DNA from 2 places in the Bartonella sp. B23 genome. Region 2 is predicted to be linked to the other one. Evidence: predicted binding sites of a transcription regulator. Region 2 holds the regulator's gene; the other holds the start of a gene.

Region 1 (5,881 bases), 380 kb from region 2:
CCAAAAATACCAAGAGAACATTGATATTGCTCTGTGTTGTGGATAGTATAGAATTTCAACATTTCCTAGGTGTCAATAACGTTATGCGCACAGAATCAACGCAAAGTGCCCATAAAGTATTGCGAGAAATTGCGCATGATGTACGCACAACACATGCTTTGAAAACAAAAATCATTATACGTGAAGGTGAAAAAGTTGATGAAATCTCTAAACTCATTGAGGAAGATAAGGAAATTGCACTCATTGTTTTAGCAGCCAGTGAACACGCAGAAGGGCCAGGGCCACTTATCCAACTCATTAGCAATCGGGATACAGGTTTTTCAACTCCTGTCACTATCATTCCAAGCAATATTGCTGATGACGATATTGAATCTATTGCTTAAAAACAAGAGGAGCGCAAAGGTCTTCCTCATTCCCTACGACAAAAGGAGAGTATATGTTTATCCAAACTGAAACCACGCCAAACCCTGCAACACTGAAATTCTTACCAGGTCGTGTAGTTCTTTCCGAAGGCGTATTAGAATTTCGTAACCATGAAGAGGCTGCTAAAAATTCGCCTCTAGCTACCAAACTGTTTAATATTCCCAATGTCAATGGTGTTTTTTTGGGTTATGATTTCATCACTGTAAGCAAAAAAGATGGAGAGTGGCAACATCTTAAACCGGTCATTTTAGGCACAATTATGGAACATTTTCTGTCTGGAGATCCCGTTGTCATTACCGACACCTCAGCACAAGCGCAATCCCATACTCTTTTAGAAGAGTTTTATGATGAAAAGGATGCTGATATTGTTTTAACAATTAAAGAACTTCTTGAAACTCGTGTTCGCCCAGCCGTTGCCAATGATGGGGGAGATATTACCTTTCGCGGTTTTGAAAACGGTATTGTTTACCTCAATATGCGGGGAGCATGCGCCGGATGTCCTTCCTCTACTGCGACATTAAAAAATGGGATTGAAAATCTGTTACGACATTTTATTCCAGAAGTTTTAGGTGTTGAAGCGATGCCGCAACAAAAATGAGATCAACGTACCGATAAATAAACGCAACTGCAAAAAGAGCATTCCCGCGCTACCACAAAACCAAATCATTTTCACAAAACACAAACCATATTACTCCATCCTATAAAGACCACAAAAAAACACAGAAAATACGGAATAACTTATTCTCCACAAAGCAATGTCATACAGATTGAATTACAGTAATGCACCCCATTTCTTCACGCCGTTACAAAAATACCTTTCTCAGAAAATTTTAAAGGAATGAAAGAAATCCTTGACCACACTCCTACCTTCATCTCAAACAAATGCGCTCTAACAAACAAAAAAAATTCTTAAACTGTATACAAACTAAATCTTTTTAACGAATTCAGATTTTAAACCAATTTGACCAATCCCAGGAATCTTACAATCAATATTATGATCCCCCTCCACAAGGCGAATATTTTTTACTTTAGTACCACTTTTGAGAACCGAAGCCGCACCTTTTATTTTAAGATCTTTCACTACCATAACGCTATCCCCATTTGTCAAAACCTGACCATTAGCATCATAAACAATGTCAGAAGCAAAAGAATCTTCACTCTTTTGTGGCCACTCATGCGCACATTCAGGACATATAAAATTTTCCCCCTCTTCATAAGTATAAAGACCACCACAGTGAGGACATTTAGGATATTGGCTCATGCATTTCCCTCTTTTATTCAAAAACAATCACCTCTATGAACGGCCATAGAGCAAAACATCCCCATTGTCCATTGCTAAAGCAAAATACTAGCATAGCCTTTTCTCTAGAATTTGTAGAAATTAAAATTGTCCCACAAAAAACAAAGGGGAAATTTTGCAAAATGCCAATACAAAACATCCTTAAAAGGCACTTTTAAACAAAAAATGCATAAAGAAAGAGAACGATTTGTTAACACAGGAAGGGAACATTGCAACCGCACACAAGAGAAGAAACCATATAAAAACAGATCCTCTTTATCCGTTTCTTTTTACCTTCATGAAAGGGCTTAAAAATCCATTCCACCCATTCCACCGATTCCGCCGCCAGGCATAGGAGGCATTGGAGTGTCTTTCTTTGGAGTTTCAGCAACCATCGCTTCTGTTGTGATAAGAAGGCTCGCAATTGAAGCAGCATTCTGAAGAGCAGAACGCACAACCTTCACTGGATCAACAATTCCCAAAGCAATCAAATCACCAAATTAACCAGTTATGCTTCTAAACGGTAAAATCATAAAAAAAAACGGGTCTACTTGACCCGTTTTTTGTGCCTTCATGAAAGGGCTTAAAAATCCATTCCACCCATTCCACCCATTCCGCCGCCAGGCATAGGAGGCATTGGAGTGTCTTTCTTTGGAGTTTCAGCAACCATCGCTTCTGTTGTGATAAGAAGGCTCGCAATTGAAGCAGCATTCTGAAGAGCAGAACGCACAACCTTCACTGGATCAACAATTCCCAAAGCAATCAAATCACCAAATTCACCTGTTGCGGTATTGTAACCAAATGTGTCTGCATTATTTTCCAACACCTTGCCCACAATAATCGCTGCTTCTTCACCGGCATTTGTCGCAATTTGGCGTGCTGGTGCTTGTAGCGCACGGCGAACAATATTGATACCAGCTTCTTGGTCAGGATTATTTCCTTTAACAGTCAACGCATTTGCAGCACGCAACAATGCGGTTCCACCACCAGCAACAATACCTTCTTCCACAGCAGCACGTGTTGCATTCAAGGCATCATCTACACGATCTTTCTTTTCTTTAACTTCAACTTCTGTAGCACCACCCACACGAATAACAGCAACACCACCAGCGAGTTTAGCAAGTCTTTCTTGCAATTTTTCACGATCATAATCAGAGGTTGTTTCCTCAATCTGAGCTTTAATCTGATTTACGCGTGCATTAATTTCAGCTTTTTGTCCAGCACCATCAATAATTGTCGTATTTTCTTTAGAAATATTGACTTTCTTTGCCCGACCAAGCATATCCAAAGTGACATTTTCTAATTTAATACCAACATCTTCAGAAATGACCTGACCCGATGTCAAGATAGCAATATCTTCTAACATAGCTTTACGGCGATCACCAAATCCTGGGGCTTTCACAGCAGCAATTTTCAAACCACCGCGCAATTTATTGACCACAAGCGTTGCCAAAGCCTCACCTTCCACATCTTCAGCGATAATGAGAAGTGGTTTTCCGGACTGAACAACAGCTTCCAGCACTGGAAGTAATGATTGTAGATTAGACAATTTCTTTTCGTGAATGAGAATGTAAGGATCATCAAGATCAGCGACCATTTTCTCAGCATTCGTCACAAAGTAAGGAGAAAGATATCCACGGTCGAACTGCATTCCTTCAACGACTTCCAATTCCGTTTCAGCAGTTTTTGCTTCTTCCACAGTAATAACGCCTTCATTTCCGACTTTTTCCATGGCATCAGCGATCATTTTGCCGATTTCTGCAGCACCATTAGCGGAAATTGTTCCCACTTGTGCAATTTCTGCTGAAGTTTGAATTTTTTTTGCTTTTTTGAAGAGATTTGCCACCACTTCATCAACAGCAGCATCAATTCCACGTTTGAGATCCATTGGGTTCATGCCCGCAGCAACGGCTTTTACACCTTCTTGCACGATAGCCTGCCCCAAAACAGTTGCAGTTGTTGTTCCATCACCAGCAATATCATTTGTTTTAGAAGCAACTTCGCGCAACATTTGCGCGCCCATGTTTTCAAACTTATCTTCGAGTTCAATTTCCTTTGCAACGGATACACCATCTTTTGTAATGCGAGGCGCACCAAATGATTTGTCAATCACCACATTACGACCTTTAGGGCCGAGTGTTACCTTAACAGCATTAGCAAGGATATCAACGCCGCGTAACAAACGCTCACGCGCTTCACGGCCAAATTTGACTTCTTTAGCAGCCATTTAATTTCTCCTTGGAGTTTTGTCCTAAATAATACAAAATGAAAATATTGAGACTCTGAATTATCCCAGAATTCCCATAACGTCAGATTCCTTCATGATGAGGAGATCTTCCCCATTAATTTTTACTTCGGTTCCAGACCATTTTCCAAAGAGGATACGGTCTCCTACCTTTACTTCTAAAGGCACACGCCTTCCGTTATCATCAAGAGCGCCATTGCCAACAGCAATAATTTCACCCTCTTGAGGTTTTTCTTTTGCAGTATCAGGGATAATAATCCCACCAGCAGTTTTATTTTCAGATTCAACCCGACGAACAACGACACGATCGTGAAGTGGGCGGAATTGTATATTAGCCATGTTCAAAATCCTTAAAACTTAATATAATCGAATTAATCTTAAGTCCTTGCTAGCACTCTTTAACCACAAGTGCTAACAGCAGCTAGAATATAAAATTACCACTCCCCAATGTCAAGGATTGTCTCTAAAATAATTTTTCTTAAAAAACCTCAAAGTCTTGCCTCTGTTTTCTATTTTGCGTTATCTAGTTGTTTAATGACACCCGTAACATAAAAGGATTTTACCATGGTTGAAACACGTCAGGAAACTGATAGCTTTGGAACGATTTCTGTGCGTCAAGATCGTTATTGGGGCGCACAAACGGAACGTTCTCTGCATAATTTTAATATTGGCACAGAAAAACAACCTCTTGCCATCATCTATGCCTTAAGCCTTATCAAAAAAGCTGCAGCTACTGTAAATATGGACAAAGGAAAGCTCCCACAAAACATTGGGAAAGCAATTATTGCAGCGGCTGATGAAGTACTTGCTGGCGATTTTGATACGCATTTTCCCCTCTCCGTCTGGCAAACAGGTTCTGGCACACAAAGCAATATGAATATCAATGAAGTTATTGCCAATCGTGCCAGTAAGATTTTGGGAGGAAAACTTGGCAGTAAAAAACCAGTTCACCCCAATGACCATGTCAATATGAGTCAATCATCAAACGATTCCTTTCCTACAGCGCTTCACATTGCCACCACGCTGCAAACACGCCAACACTTACTGCCAATTCTTGAATCTCTTATCGCTACATTAAAACAAAAAGAGCAAGAATTTGCAGATATAATTAAAATCGGCCGCACGCATACACAAGATGCGACACCTTTGACCTTAGGGCAAGAATTTTCAGGTTATCGTGCCGCATTAGAAGCTAACCACCAACGCATTGAAAATGCTCTAACCGACGTCCAAATGCTTGCTCAAGGTGGCACAGCCGTTGGAACAGGGCTCAATGCACCAAAAGGTTTTGATGTTGCCTTTGCCGAAACAATCAGCACTCTCACAGGGATAACATTCCAAACCGCTAGAAATAAATTTGAAGCACTCGCCCATCATGGAGCCCTTGCCCATTTCCATGGAAGTTTGAATGCATTAGCAGCTGATCTGTTCAAATTTGCCAATGACGTACGATTTTTGGGATCAGGCCCTCGCTCAGGATTAGGAGAACTAAGTCTTCCAGAAAACGAACCCGGATCTTCCATTATGCCAGGCAAAGTCAACCCCACGCAATGTGAAGCCTTAACCATGGTCGCATGCCAAGTTTTTGGCAATCATACCAGCATAACATTTGCCGCAAGCCAAGGGCATTTTGAACTCAATGTTTACAAGCCTGTTATTGGTTATAATGTTTTGCAGTCGATTACACTTCTTGGTGATTGTATGCGCTCTTTTGATGAACACTGCATCCAAGGATTACGCGCCAATAGGATCCACATTCACTCTCTTATGGAACGCTCTCTCATGTTAGTGACAGCTCTTGCACCAGAAATTGGCTATGAAAAAGCTACTGAAATTGCCAAGGCGGCGCATAAAAATGATACAACTCTGCGTGCTGAAGCAATGAAAGCTGGAGTTTCTGGTGCTGATTACGACCGACTTGTTGATCCCAAAAA
Region 2 (5,881 bases):
TTGACAGGAGTTTGTATAAAATGATTGGACTCGTGCTTGTAACGCATGTTGAACTAGCTGTTGAATTTTTGCATGCTGTGGAACATGTTGTTGGAACACAAGAAAAATTTTCAACAATATGCGTATATCCCGATGATGACATGGATCAGCACCAAGATGATGTTATAGCCGCAGTTTCCTCTACAGATACAAACAATGGTGTGATCATATTAACAGACGTGTTCAGTGGAACACCATCAAATATAGCTATTTCTGCTATTAAAAAGGACGTATTGAAATGATTGCAGGTGTTAATTTACCAATGCTCATTAAACTCATTTCTATCCGCCAATGCCCTGATATTTCATTATCTGAAGCTTTAAAAATAGCACAAGAAGCAGGGCGTAAATATATTAATGTGCCGAATATGATTTTAGCGGATAATTAAATAATAATGCTCTCTAGAGACGCTCTCCCACGTATATTAAGCCGCCATTTCAATATCTGTAATAAACGTAGATTGCACGCGCGTGCTTCTGCAAAATTTGTACAAACTGTCGATAATTTTAACGCTATTGCTAAAGTTGAAAAAGACGGGAAAATCGTTGGTAGCTCATCAGTTATGGAACTTCTGATGTTAGCGGCTTCACCCGGTTGTAACGTCACGATCCACGTTTCAGGACCAGAAGCAACTGATGCGCTCGATGCTCTTGGAGAGCTTATGAACAATAAATTTGGAGAAGAAAATTAGAATTTTTTACCAGAAGAAGAATGATAATTGTTTATAAGATAAGAAAATTTTCTCCCATTATTATATTGATTGGCTTTTTTATTTTTCTCTTCAAAAGACCAACGTTCATATTCCATATTCATTGTTTCATTATGAATTGGCACTATGATTATTGTAAGCGTAGGTTGTAGAAATTTTGTTGTGCTCAACATGTATAATGAAATATTTATAGTAAAGAGAAACATTCATCCTTTATTGGATGTGCTGACCTTTAAGCTATCGTAAAAAAGTCAAATGTACTCAAAATTAAAAATTTATCTTTATTTTAGGTCGTACTGCAGTATTTATGGATGAAAACACAAAACAACCTTCTGCTTCACATCTTTGTGATAAAACACATGCAAATACACGCTTTTATTGTCATCATAACCATTTTTGTAAGCTTAAGAAGCTTTATGAATTCAATTCACCATTATAGCAGGGGCATTCTTTAAATATCCTTTTTCTGCATCATAGCATTATCCAAAATGATATATATCTTATTCTCACAATCTGCCGTTGTGCTTGCAATGGCGTTTTTTTATTGTAAGGAGATGCTATGCAACGTCTATTTGGTGCTCTTCAAGTTCCTCAACAAATAACGGAATCACCCATATCACTGCAAAATGGCTTATCGAAAGCGCAGTGGATTAACCCGAAAATTTTCATATCGCTCTATCTTTTTTTGGCGAAGTTGAGAACTCCACAACAAATGCACTTATTCGTACCTTTGATACAATAAAGCTTCCTCATTTTGTACTACAACCAAAGGGTTTTGAAGTTTTTTGCTCAGAAAAAGCCCCACATTCTCTTGTTGTTCGTATTGAGCCTTGTGAAACTCTCAGCCTTTTACACAAAAAAATGCAATCCATTCGAGGCAGTCTAAAATTAACGCCTGATGAAAAGCAATTTGTCTCCATATTACTGTTGCACGATTGCTTAATATTAAACCAGAAGACCTTCCTTCTTATCTGTCTTCTCGAAATGATCTTTCATTTCCTGCCTTTGAGGTTGATCATTTTGTTTTATTGTTATCACAATCCCCCTCAAGTGAGGCCTCATATATTGTGAAAAAAAGCTGGACACTTCAAGGATAAAGGGTGCTAAAACACCCCTTAGAGCTCTCTTTGGTAAAATACCCCGCGAATGTGGGATTATGTATAAAACCACACCTCTGTGTCAGTGACGTCATTATTGATATGTCTTAGACCGAATCAGATTCAACAGAGGGTTCTTTCATTCCCCCTTTGGCTACGCCCACTACCGCAGGACGCAGAACACGCTCACCAATAATATAACCTGCCTGAATAACTTGTTGAACAGTATTATCTGGAACATCAGAGTTAGGGATTTCAAACATTGCTTGATGAAAATGAGGATCAAATTTTTGCCCCTCTGGGTGAATCTTCTTTATCCCGTGACGCTCTAACGCTGCTATCATTGCACGCTCAGTCATTTCCACGCCCTCAGCCAACGTTTTCAAACCAGCATCATTCTCCTTTGCCCCTTCTGGAATAGCTTCCAAAGCCCGATTGAGGTTATCAGAAACAGATAACATATCACGTGCAAAACTAGCGATTGAATAAGCCTTCGCATCTTCTACATCACGTGCAGTACGACGTCGAAGGTTTTCCATATCTGCAGCAAGACGTAAGAGCTGATCTTTTAACTCTTTATTTTCGTCCTGCAAAGCAACCAAGGGATCGATAAATTCATTTTTTTCCTCTTCAACATCTGCGCAAGCCTCTGCTTCACGTGTTTTTAAAAAATCATCAGCTGCTTGTTTAAGTGTATCGCGGTCAGCTGGATTTTTCAAATCGCAATTTTCAAATGAAGCGTCAGTAAATTTGTTTTTTTCATCAGACATAAAAATTCCATTCCTTCATAAGATTTGTTATTATCGATATCGAAATTTTGTAGACAAAAATCAAGAGGTATTTACGTATCTTAATACAATAAGCGTTTGCAGTACAAATATTCACTTGATCGTTTTAACGCAACAGTTGTGATATAAGTTGAGCTGTATAGTCAACCATGGGCACAATCCTAGCATAATTAAGCCGTGTGGGGCCAATAACTCCTAGAGCACCAATAACTCTTTGCTTTGAATCGCGATAAGGTGCCACCACTAAAGAAGAGCCAGAAAGTGAGAACAACTTATTTTCCGAACCAATAAAAATGCGAACTCCCGAACCTTCATCTGTTAAATCGAGAAGCTGTGCCATACTTTCACGCGTTTCAAGGTCATCAAACAGATGTCGTAACCGCTCTAAATCTTCTTCTGCTTTCACATCTTCAAGCAAATTGCTTCGCCCACGAACAATAAGATGTATTTTATGATCAGCACCTTCTCCTCCCCAAAGAGCCAACCCCGTTTCAACAAGATGATGAGATAAATGATCAAGTGCAGCCCGCGTTTCTGAGCATAAACGTGCAATTTCCTCTTTAGCTTCACTTAATGTTCGCCCCTGAATATGAGCATTGAGAAAATTCGTTGCCTCCGTCAGTTGTGCATGGGTAACCCCTTCTGGTAAATGAACAATACGATTTTCAACCTCACCTTGTTGAGTCACCAAAACCGCAAGAGCATGCTCTCCATCAAGACGCACAAATTCAATATGCTTTAATGTCCCTTCATGTTTTGTGGCTAAAACGAGCCCTGCTCCGCGTGAAAGATCTGAAAGAACTTGACTCGCTTGAACGAGAAAATGTTCAACTGATTGTGCATGACCAGCCTCCTTTACTTGATTTTCAATACTCTCGCGCTCCTCAATTGGTAAATCACCCGCCTCCATAAATGCATCAACAAAAAATCGTAAACCTGATTGTGTCGGCATTCTTCCTGCAGATACATGAGGTGCATAAATCAAACCGAGATGTTCAAGATCGCTCATCACATTACGAATTGTCGCAGGTGATAATGTTTGTTGCAAAAGCCGTGAAAGATTGCGTGACCCTACAGGCTCACCATCATTGAGATAGGCCTCAACGATATGGCGAAAGATATCACGTGAACGCTTATCAAGATATTGTAGTTCATTATCAATAGGTTTACGCTTCATCACAATTGTGTCACTACTTTTAAAATACTCTCTCTTTATATAAGTTTTGCCAATGTTTGGTCAAATAGTTTAAAGCAATGCAAAAGCGTAGCACATATTTATCATAAAAAAGAAAGATACTTTTGTATGTCTTTCCAATTATTGTTCTCATCAAATACGTAAGATGTCATTTGAACAAAATATGAATAAACATTCAAAAATATTATGTCTCGTAAAATCTGGCAGAATTTATGTTATATGATCGTTCAAGCTGGTTTTTAGCACAAAAAATAGCTATCCACTTTCAATTTGGAGAGATATATATGAGAAGCATATCAACTAAAAAACTCATCATTGCTACACATAACACCAGCAAATTGCATGAAATTAGCACATTGATTGCTTCTTTTGGTCTAAAAATAAAATCAGCAAAAGAGCTTGAATTACCTGAACCAAAAGAAACAGGAACAACGTTTGAAGAAAATGCTTATATCAAAGCCTTTGCAGCCGCAAAAAATACAGGACTTCCTGCCCTTTCCGATGATTCAGGCTTAGAAGTGGATGCATTGGATGGTGCACCAGGTGTTTATACAGCAGACTTCGCTCTTCAACCCGATGGCACACGTAATTATTTAAAAGCTATGCAAAAAATAGAAGACGAACTCCAAAGAATCAAAGCTTATGAAAAAAAACAACGAAAAGCTCGGTTTATATCGGTTATTTGCATTGCATGGCCCGATGCTCATGCAGATTATTTCCGCGGATGCGTTGAAGGCACATTCATTTGGCCTCCGCGTGGCGATAAAGGCTTTGGCTTTGATCCAATCTTTTTACCAGATGGATATGAAAATACCTTTGGCGAAATGACAACAAAACAAAAACATGGCTGGAAACTCAACGGTAAAACACCCCTCTCGCATCGTGCGCGTGCTTTCAAGCTTTTAGCAGAAAATCTTTTGGTACGCTCATGAACGAAGCTTTTGGCATTTACATTCATTGGCCTTTTTGTGCAACCAAATGTCCCTATTGTGATTTTAATTCACATGTACGTGCCCATGGTGTTGATCAGCCACGTTTTGTAACCGCCTTTGAACGCGAAATAGAAACGCAATACCATAAAATAGGCCCACGTCGTATTACAAGCATTTTTATCGGTGGGGGCACACCTTCTCTTATGACACCTCAAACTGTTGATACCTTATTGCAGGCAGTTGCAAAAAAATGGACAGTCGATGATAACGTTGAAATTACACTGGAAGCCAACCCATCAAGTGTGGAAGTAGAGCGCTTTCGCGGATACCGCATAGCAGGAGTTAATCGCCTATCTTTAGGGGTGCAAGCACTTAACGACAAAGCGCTAAGAAAACTTGGCCGTCTTCATGATGTGAAACAGGCTCTTCACGCCATTGCCTTAGCACGAAAAATCTTTCCACGATTATCTTTTGATCTCATTTATGCCCGCCCTGAACAAACACTCAAGCAATGGAAAGATGAACTTTTTCAAGCCATAGATTTGGCAGCAGATCATCTTTCTCTTTACCAACTAACTATCGAAGAAGGAACTGCCTTTAAACGACTTCATGCCGCCGGAAAACTTATTCTTCCCGCTTCAGAACTCGCAGCAGATCTATATTATCTTACCCAAGAAATAACTTCACTGCACGGGCTTCCAGCCTATGAGATCTCAAATCATGCGATTCCCGGTGCAGAATCAACACACAATCTTCTTTATTGGCGTTATCATGAATATGCAGGTTTTGGTCCAGGAGCCCATGGACGCTTTGTTGAGCGCTCACCTGATAATTTTTCTACCTACTCAAAAACCCCCCTCTCTCAAATTGAAAATTGTAAACGTTATGTCACAATAAATGAAAAATACCCTGAACATTGGCTCGAATTAGTAGAAAACACTGGACACGGCTGTGTTGAGACAGAACAATTGACCGCACTGCAGCAAGCAAATGAAATGCTTCTCATGGGACTGCGTCTTTGCGAAGGTTTAGATCTTTCACGTTATGAAATCCTAAACCCCAATGGCTTACCGATGGAAAAGATTATCGATTTACAACAACAAGGGATGGTCGAAATGGTA

Evidence for each region. Region 2 encodes HrcA, which represses chaperone genes, less so after heat shock. Its sites were predicted from a motif close to GTTAGCACTCNCNNNNNGNGAGTGCTAAC; they were not measured.
Region 1: the regulator HrcA is predicted to act here: its motif matches at 4,335-4,363, upstream of groES (co-chaperone GroES).

What each region holds. Positions count from the first base shown of each region.
Region 1 is NZ_CP200033.1:1,272,179-1,278,059, forward strand. It holds gene V4B17_RS05540 (universal stress protein) at 1-383, shown strand, start outside; gene V4B17_RS05545 (NifU family protein) at 437-1,021, shown strand; gene V4B17_RS05550 (zinc ribbon domain-containing protein YjdM) at 1,349-1,684, opposite strand; partial or broken gene groEL (chaperonin GroEL) at 2,011-2,202, opposite strand; gene groL (chaperonin GroEL) at 2,286-3,929, opposite strand; gene groES (co-chaperone GroES) at 3,990-4,286, opposite strand; gene fumC (class II fumarate hydratase) at 4,512-5,881, shown strand, end outside.
Region 2 is NZ_CP200033.1:1,650,625-1,656,505, reverse strand. It holds partial or broken gene V4B17_RS07195 (PTS sugar transporter subunit IIA) at 21-427, shown strand; gene V4B17_RS07190 (HPr family phosphocarrier protein) at 434-730, shown strand; partial or broken gene thpR (RNA 2',3'-cyclic phosphodiesterase) at 1,308-1,845, shown strand; gene grpE (nucleotide exchange factor GrpE) at 1,953-2,615, opposite strand; gene hrcA (heat-inducible transcriptional repressor HrcA) at 2,740-3,810, opposite strand; gene rdgB (RdgB/HAM1 family non-canonical purine NTP pyrophosphatase) at 4,113-4,760, shown strand; gene hemW (radical SAM family heme chaperone HemW) at 4,757-5,881, shown strand, end outside.